2 regions of the Nonomuraea sp. B19D2 genome follow, and region 2 is predicted to be linked to the other one. Evidence: riboswitches for the same ligand, from Rfam matches in the RefSeq annotation. Region 2 holds a riboswitch; the other holds the start of a gene.
The links. A riboswitch is a leader RNA that binds a small molecule or an ion and turns the genes downstream of it on or off. The one in region 2 is predicted to bind S-adenosylmethionine.
Positions count from the first base shown of each region.

Region 1: another riboswitch for S-adenosylmethionine. It lies ahead of thrC (threonine synthase); the one in region 2 lies ahead of ABN273_RS56370 (GNAT family N-acetyltransferase).

Region 1 is NZ_JBEFAK010000006.1:70,064-73,993, forward strand. It holds gene ABN273_RS13435 (alpha,alpha-trehalose-phosphate synthase (UDP-forming)) at 1-1,379, opposite strand, end outside; gene ABN273_RS13440 (RNA polymerase sigma factor) at 1,411-1,965, shown strand; SAM riboswitch class I at 2,045-2,186, shown strand; gene thrC (threonine synthase) at 2,200-3,432, shown strand; gene ABN273_RS13450 (MoaD/ThiS family protein) at 3,457-3,732, shown strand.
Region 2 is NZ_JBEFAK010000080.1:23,417-27,346, forward strand. It holds gene ABN273_RS56365 (ATP-binding protein) at 1-1,403, shown strand, start outside; SAM riboswitch class I at 1,537-1,637, shown strand; gene ABN273_RS56370 (GNAT family N-acetyltransferase) at 1,645-2,262, shown strand; gene ABN273_RS56375 (hypothetical protein) at 2,786-2,917, opposite strand; gene ABN273_RS56380 (hypothetical protein) at 3,059-3,682, opposite strand.

The sequences.
Region 1 (3,930 bases), on a different contig from region 2:
AGGGCGGTGGCCGCCGCGTGCAGCTTGTCGCGGCGCATCCGGCGCTCGTCCTCCGGCATGACGAGCGCCTTGTGCAGCGCGGCGGCCGTGCCGCTGATGTCGTACGGGTTGACCACGAGCGCGTGCGGGCCCAGCTCGGCCGCCGCCCCCGCCTCGCGTGAGAGCACCAGCGCGCAGCGCGGCGACAGGATCGGGCCCTCCTTGGCGACCAGGTTCATCCCGTCGCGGATGGGGTTGACCAGCAGCACGTCGGCCAGCCGGTAGGCGGCCAGCGAGCGCGGGTAGTCGTCGTTGACGTTGAGGATCAGCGGGTCCCAGTCCTCGGTGGCGTAGTCGTCCTCGATCTGCTGGGCGCAGCGCTGCACCGACGCGGTGTACTCGCGATATTCGGGCAGGTCGTGCCGGCTCGGGTACGCGAACGCCAGATGCACCACCTTCCCGTGCCACTCGGGGTGCGCGTCGAGGAACTCGCGGTAGGCCACCAGGCCGCGCACGATGTTCTTCGACAGCTCGGTGCGGTCGATGCGGACGATCAGCCGCCGGTCGCCCACCTGCTCCCTGAGCGCGGCCATGTGCGACTCGACGTCGGGCTCGCAGGCCCGCTCCCACAGCGCCTCGCCGTCCACGCCCAGGCTGTGCACGCCGATGCGGGTGGTCCTGCCCCCGTAGGTGACGCTGCGGCCGGCCCGGTCGGCCTCCGCGCCCAGCAGCGCCTCGCAGCAGTCCATGAACGCCTGCGCCCACCGGTCGGTGAGGAACCCGGCGTGATCGGCGCCCAGAATGCCTTCCAGGACCTCTCCGGCCACTTCGTCGGGCAGCAGCGAGAAGTACTCGGGCGGCGCCCACGGGGTGTGGCTGAAGTGCGCGATGCGCAGATCGGGCCGCTCGGCGCGGAGCATCGCCGGGGTCAACGTCAGGTGGTAGTCCTGCACCATCACGCGGGCGCCGTGGCCGGCCTCCTCGGCCAGCGCCAGCGCGAACGCGCCGTTGTAGTCGCGGTAGGACTCCCACTCCCGCTCGAACCTCGTGCCGAAGTTGGGCGAGTTGGGGATGTCGTAGAGCAGGTGGTTGACGAACCACAGGGTGGAGTTGGCCACCGCGTTGTAGGCCCGGTGGAAGGTGGCGGGCGGGATGTCGAGCATGCGCAGCGGCCCCGTGTCGTAGCCGGCCTGGTCGATCCTGCCGCCGGGCGCCAGGCGGACGGCGCTGCGGTCGCCGTCCGACAGCGCCGCGCACACCCACAGGACGCCGTCCTTCTTGGCCACCCCGGACAGCCCCGACACCAGGCCGCCGCCACCGCGCTTCATGGTCAGCTCGCCGTCGTCGGAGACGGTGAACGAGACCGGTCCTCTGTTGGAGGCCACCAGGACGCTGTTCATCTGAGCTCCCTTCGCCCATAGGATCCCAGCTATGGCGCTTGATGAGCTAACCGAGGAACTCGCCCGCTCCGCCGCTGGAGGAGATCATCGCGCACTTGGCGAGCTTCTGGCGCGGATCGAGCCGGATGTGTTGCGGCACTGCGCCCGGATCCTGCCCTACCACCAGGACGCCGAGGAGGCCTCGCAGGACACCTTGCTGGCCGTGGCGCGCAACATCGGGCGGTTCGAGGGCAGGGCGAGGTTCAGCACCTGGCTCCACATCGTGACGGCCAACTGCGCGCGCACCACGTACAGGTCGCTCAAGCGCAGGGCGGCCGAGCAGAGCTCCGACGAGCTGCCCGTGCAGAAGCCCGACGTGCGGCGGGTGAGCGTGATCGCCGGCTCGCGGCTCGACCTGCTCGACGCCATGGAGGCGCTGGAGGCCGACAAGCCCGACCTGGCGCAGGCGCTGGTGCTGCGCGACATCGTCCAGCTCGACTACAACGAAGTCGCGGAGCAGCTCGGCATCCCGCTCGGCACCGCCAAGTCGCGCATTCACCAGGCGCGCAAATACGTGCAAGGAGTGCTGGGCGACGACTATCGTTGAGACGCCGCATCTCACCTGCTGAGACGAGTCGCCATTTAGGCCCCCTGGGCAGGTAGAGTCCATTTCAACAACTGAATATTGCTCATCCAGAGGGGTGGAGGGACCGGCCCTGCGAAGCCCCGGCAACCCTCCCGGCTTGAGGCTCGCGACCTGGCGAGGCCGACCGGGACAAGGTGCCAATTCCGGTCTGCGGTCAAGGTGGCCGCGGGCGAAGATGAGGGAAGGCCTCGCTTCATGTCGCTCGACTTTGGTCCTGCAGTCGCTCTCTCCTGCCGCGAATGCGGTACGCGCTACCCCCTCGGTCCCAGCTTCGCGTGTCTGGAGTGTTTCGGGCCGCTCGAGGCGGCCTATTCCTTCGGCGCCGTGACCCGTGCGGACATCGAGTCGGGTCCCGCCAACATCTGGCGTTACCGATCCTTGCTCCCGGTTCCTGCGGACGTCGCCAGTAAACCCAACATGAACCCGGGGTGGACCAAACTGGTCAAGGCCGGAAACCTCGGGCGCAAGCTCGGTCTCAAGTCCCTGTACGTGAAGGACGACTCCGGCAACCCCACGCATTCATTCAAGGACCGCGTGGTCGCCATCGCCGTCGAGGCGGCGCGTAACTTCGGCTTCCGCACGCTTTCCTGCTCCTCCACCGGCAATCTCGCGGGCGCGGTCACCGCCGCGGCGGCGCGGGCCGGGCTCGAGGCGTGCGTGTTCATCCCGGCTGATCTCGAAGCGGCGAAGATCGCCATGGCCCGGGTGTTCGGCGGCAAGCTGATCGGCATCGACGGCACGTATGACGAGGTCAACCGGTTCTGCTCCGAGCTGATTGGCGACCCGCTCGGCGACAAGTGGGGATTCGTCAACGTCAACCTGCGGCCGTACTACGCCGAGGGCTCCAAGACGCTCGCGTACGAGATCGCCGAGCAGCTCGGCTGGCGGCTGCCCCAGCAGATCGTCATCCCCATCGCCTCGGGCTCGCAGCTCACCAAGATTGACAAGGGCTTCCGCGAGCTGGTGCAGCTGGGCCTGGTCGAGGACACGCCGTACAAGATCTTCGGGGCGCAGGCGGCCGGGTGCTCGCCGGTCTCCACCGCGTACAAGGCGGGGCACGACGTCGTGCAGCCGGTCAAGCCCAACACCATCGCCAAGTCGCTGGCCATCGGCAACCCGGCCGACGGGCCTTACGTGCTGGACATCGCCCGGCGCACCGGAGGGGCCGTCGAGGACGTCAGCGACGCCGAGATCGTGGCCGCGATCAAGCTGCTGGCCTCGACCGAGGGCGTCTTCGCCGAGACCGCGGGCGGGGTGACCGTGGGCGTGCTGAAGAAGCTGGCCGAGAGCGGTCGGCTCGATCCCGAGGCCGAGACCGTGGTGCTCAACACCGGCGACGGACTCAAGACACTCGACGCGATCAGCGACGATGCCAAGCCCACGGCCGTGATCCGGCCCTCCCTCGACGCGTTCCGCGCGGCTGTCTGACAACCAGGAAAGGCGAGTTTAACCATGAGCGTTACTGTGCGGATTCCCACCATTCTGCGTACGTACACCGGGGGCAACGCGGAAGTCAGTGGCGAAGGCGCGACTCTTCGTGACGTCCTCGCCAAGCTTGACTCCGACTACCCCGGGATCGGTGCGAGAATTCTGGATGAATCGGGCAAGATTCGTCGTTTCGTCAACGTTTACGTTGGGGAAGAGGACGTCCGTTTCGCCGACGGGCTCGACACTCCAGCACCTGAGGGCACTCAGATCTCTATCATCCCGGCAGTCGCCGGCGGCTGAGTGCCATAGATCACAGTCTCGGATGAAGGCGCCCCCTAGTGGGCGCCTTCTGCTTTTCCAGGCCAAATGAACCTTTCAACGACCTTCCATCCGAAGAAATGCGCTGTTTGTGGATTGACTCTGTTGCCAAACCCCGTGCCACAGGTATGGTCGAGGGCGATCGTCTGGCTGATTTTCCGTTAAGTCAGGCGATTACGG
Region 2 (3,930 bases):
CCCTCGCCCTACCCGAGGATCCCCCCGGACGCGGCGAGGACGAGACGGACTCCGTGGCCTACCCGGCGCCGGAACGGTCGGGCACCGTGGCCTGGCACACTGGGGTGAGCCTGCTGTCCGGTGCCCCGGACGGACCGGCGCGCCACAGCCAGGCCGTCGTAGAGGTGTACGAGGGCATCCGCGACCCCCATGGGCGGGTCAGGGCGGGCTGGCTGCTCGCTTACGCGGTCACCCGGTTCGGCGACTTCACCGTCGGCGAGGAACTGCTCAACCGGGTATTGGCCGAGTCCCGTGCGCTCGGCGACCGCTGGGGACTCGCCGCGGGGCTGAGCACCCGGGGCATGCAGACGTACGTGTGCGGCGATCTGAAGGCTTCCCGGCGAGAGGCCGAGGAGAGTCTCAAGCTCTTCCACGAGGCCGGTGACCGATGGGGGCAGCTGCAGGCCACGGCCGTGCTGGGGCGGCTCGCGGAGATCGAGGGCGACTATCCGCGGGCCGCCCGCCTGCACCAGGAGGGGCTGCGGATGGCCGAGGAACTGGGGCTGTGGACCGACGCCTCGATGCGCTGGTCCGAGCTCGGCAGGATCGCCCTGCTCACCGACGACCACGCCGGGGCCGAGGAGTTCCACGAGCGGGCCAGGCGCCTTGCCATCGAGCAGGGAGACCGGCCGGCCGAGGAGTTCGCCGAGCTCGGGCTCGCCCTGGGGGCGCGCCGGCAGGACCGGCTCGACCGGGCGGAGTCGTATCTGCGCCGCTGGCTGGAGTGGAACCGGCAGTTCGACGCGGAGTACGGGTCGGCCCTGATCCTGGCCGCGCTCGGCTTCGTCGCGGAGCTGCGCGGGGACGCCGAGACGGCGCTGGCGCTGCACCTGGAAGGGCTGACCGCCGCCCGGGACACCGGCGATCCGCGGGCTCTCGCCCTGGCCCTGGAGGAACTCGCCGGGGCGAGCGCCCTCGCCGGTCAACCCCTGCGGGCCGCGCGCCTGCTCGGTGCGGCGTCCGCGGCCCGCGCCTCGGTGGACGCGCCGCTGCCGGCTGCCGAACGCGGTGACGTGGACCGGATCACCACGGCGCTACGCGCGGCGCTGGGGGAAGCGGGCTTCGAAGCCGGGTTCGAGCAGGGCTACTACGCGGATGAGACGCTTACCGTCGCCGGTGCCCGGTCCTCACGATCGCCCTGCCGCTGTGGATCAAGCGCGCGGGCCGACATCCCCGACGTCACGATCGCGATCGTCCTCGACGCGAGCACCGTCGGCGCCGTCCTTTTCCAGGTGCGCGTCTGCAGGCGGGCCGAGCCCTCGACGGGCGCCGCCACCGCCGCCCACCGGGCAACTCCTCCGGCGCCGTCATCTCGCACCTCCGCCTGCCGGCAGCGGCCCGGGCGGCCGTCCCGCATCCTGTAGCCGCTGAGGGCGCCTACAGGAGCGATGGACCGGATGATGTACCAGTTCCGCGCGCCGAGCAGATCCGCGATCCGACCGGCACCGAGTTCCGTTTGACGGCATGCGTCCCGACCTGGCAAGATCTCCGCCCGGTCAATCATCCAGAGGACTCGAGGGACCTGGCCCTGCGACGGTCCGGCAACCTCCCCGGCGGGAGTCGGCGGGAAAGGTGCCAATGCCAGGAGACGATGAGGGAGTCTCGATGGGCATGCGGCTCGATGTTCCTGTGCTGACCGGCGATCTGGTACGGCTGGAGCCGCTGGCAATGCGGCACGTGGCGGATCTGGCGGAGGCCGCCGAGGAGGAACGGTCGTCCTACGGCTTCACGCTGGTGCCCCGCGCGCAGGCGATGAAGGACTATGTGGCAGCCCAGCTCGCGCGCGATGGGCTGACCCCCTTCGGGCAGGTCCGGGTGACCGACGGTAGAACGGTGGGTTGCACCGCGCTGTGGGATCCCCGCACCTGGCCGGACCGGCCCGGCCTGCGGGCGATCGAGATCGGTTTCACCTGGCTTGCCGCCTCAGCGCAGGGCACCGGGATCAACGCCGAGGCCAAGCTGCTGCTGATGACGTATGCGTTCGAGACGCTCGGCGTCGCCCGCGTCGACCTGAAGACCGATGCCCGTAACCTCCGCTGCCGCCGCGCGCTCCAACGACTTGGCATCCCCTTCGAGGGCGTCCTGCGCTCCTGGTCCATGTCGTGGGCGCCCGGCGAGGAGGGCAGGCTTCGCGACTCAGCCATGTTCGCCGTGACCGCCACCGACTGGCCGGCAGTGAGAGCGGCATTGCGCACCCGGCTCACCGCCGCCGGCTCCCGGTAACCGACCATGCAGAACCCAGCGTAGGGCGAAAGCTGGAAGCCAGCCCGGGTGTGCACCGGCCGTCGACGGGCCGCCGCCATGGCCCGGTTCGCGCCCTTGCCGCCGGGAACGGTGCGGAACGCCCGCCCGGGTGATGATCTCTCCCGGAGCCGGCGCCCTGGAGGCGCAAGCCACCAGATCCATGTTGGCACTGCCGAAAACGCTGATCATTGGCTTTCCAGGGGCTGGTCTTTGACAGGGGAGCCGCCGGGCCGGGCGACGGTGTCCGCACGACCGGACCGCCGATCGTGTGCGATGGGGTGGAGGCGAGGGTGGCTCAGGTCGGTGCGCCGCCGTCGTGAGAGGTGAAGACGTCGAGAAGCAGCTCCGCCAGGAGCTTGGCGTCTGCGCCGAAGGCAACGTCTCCGTAAGCGGAAAGGTGGCCATTGACAGTGGAACAGATGGAGACGCATGACCACTGCTGGTGGCGGCCAGGCTGGCACCACGGCCGCTCGTTCTACACCTGGCACATCCTCGTGGAAGATCAGCCAGCCATCCGTGAGTTCGCGGAGCCGAGCCGCGTGGCGTCGCACTTTCCGGCGATGAGGTCGCGCTCTTCGTCCAGGATTGTCCAGTGCTCGACCAGCTCGTCGATGTGTATCGGGGAGTGTTTCATGACCGCGGGTTGAGGAGCCTGCGGACAGCCGTTGGCGGTACCCGCGAGTAACTTAGCTGGATACTTCGGAAGGATGAGTTGCGTCGGCTGGCTGAAGCCGTTGAGCCCGATAGTCTGTCTTCGGGACACATGCCGAGAAGGCTACCCCTTGCCGCCTTCCCTCTTCCATGCGCCGCACTTGTGGCCGGCCACGCCGTACCTGTAGACGCAGATGCGGACCGAGTTGTTTTTGTTGGGAAGCGACTTGGTGATGACCAGGTACTTCTTCGTGTGGGGAATTCGGCCGACCTTGAAGGGGCCGCACTTTCGGCCTGTCTTGCTCTCCAGGTAGACACGTATCCGCTTGTCACGGGTCACGACTCTTGCGTACGAGTAGTCCGAGGGCTGCCATTGCCGGAAGTCGACGGTGGTGGACTTGTATTTGAAGCTGTACGGCGGGTTTACGTACTTACTCCACGGAACGGTGGGGCTTACGCAACCGGCTGTCTGTACGTGATTCGACACCATGTTGGGCTCTGCCTGAGCGGGTGCGGAAGTGGTGAGGATGGCTGGAGAACTCGGCACCGTACCGACGAGTGCCCCGAGCGGCGCGACTCCGCCGCCGGACGGCCAGTCTTCCTTGAGCGGCGCGACCCCGCCACCGGGCGGCCAGACGGTCGCGGCGGTGGCAGTCCCGGGTGCGAGCACGGACAATCCTCCGATGAGCAGCCCGAGCGCGGCGAGCCGCTTCCCCTGTCGTTGCATGAACGGTTCCCCTTTGATCACGAGATGATCCCTTTTCTGGGGGTGCAGTGACAGTTCACCGGTCTGGGACGCTTCGTGTCAGCATGTTTCGTATGGGAGGAAAACATCGAGTTCGCGACCGTGCACGTGGTTCATCCGGCGGCTGGGCGCGAATGAACTCGGCGCCGAGCCGGGTCGCCTGGTGCAGCATCAGGTTGCCTTGCCGCTCGCTCTCGCTCTCGGCGTCGCACGCCATCCGCTCGGCGACACGCTTGGCCTCTTGCGGCCTG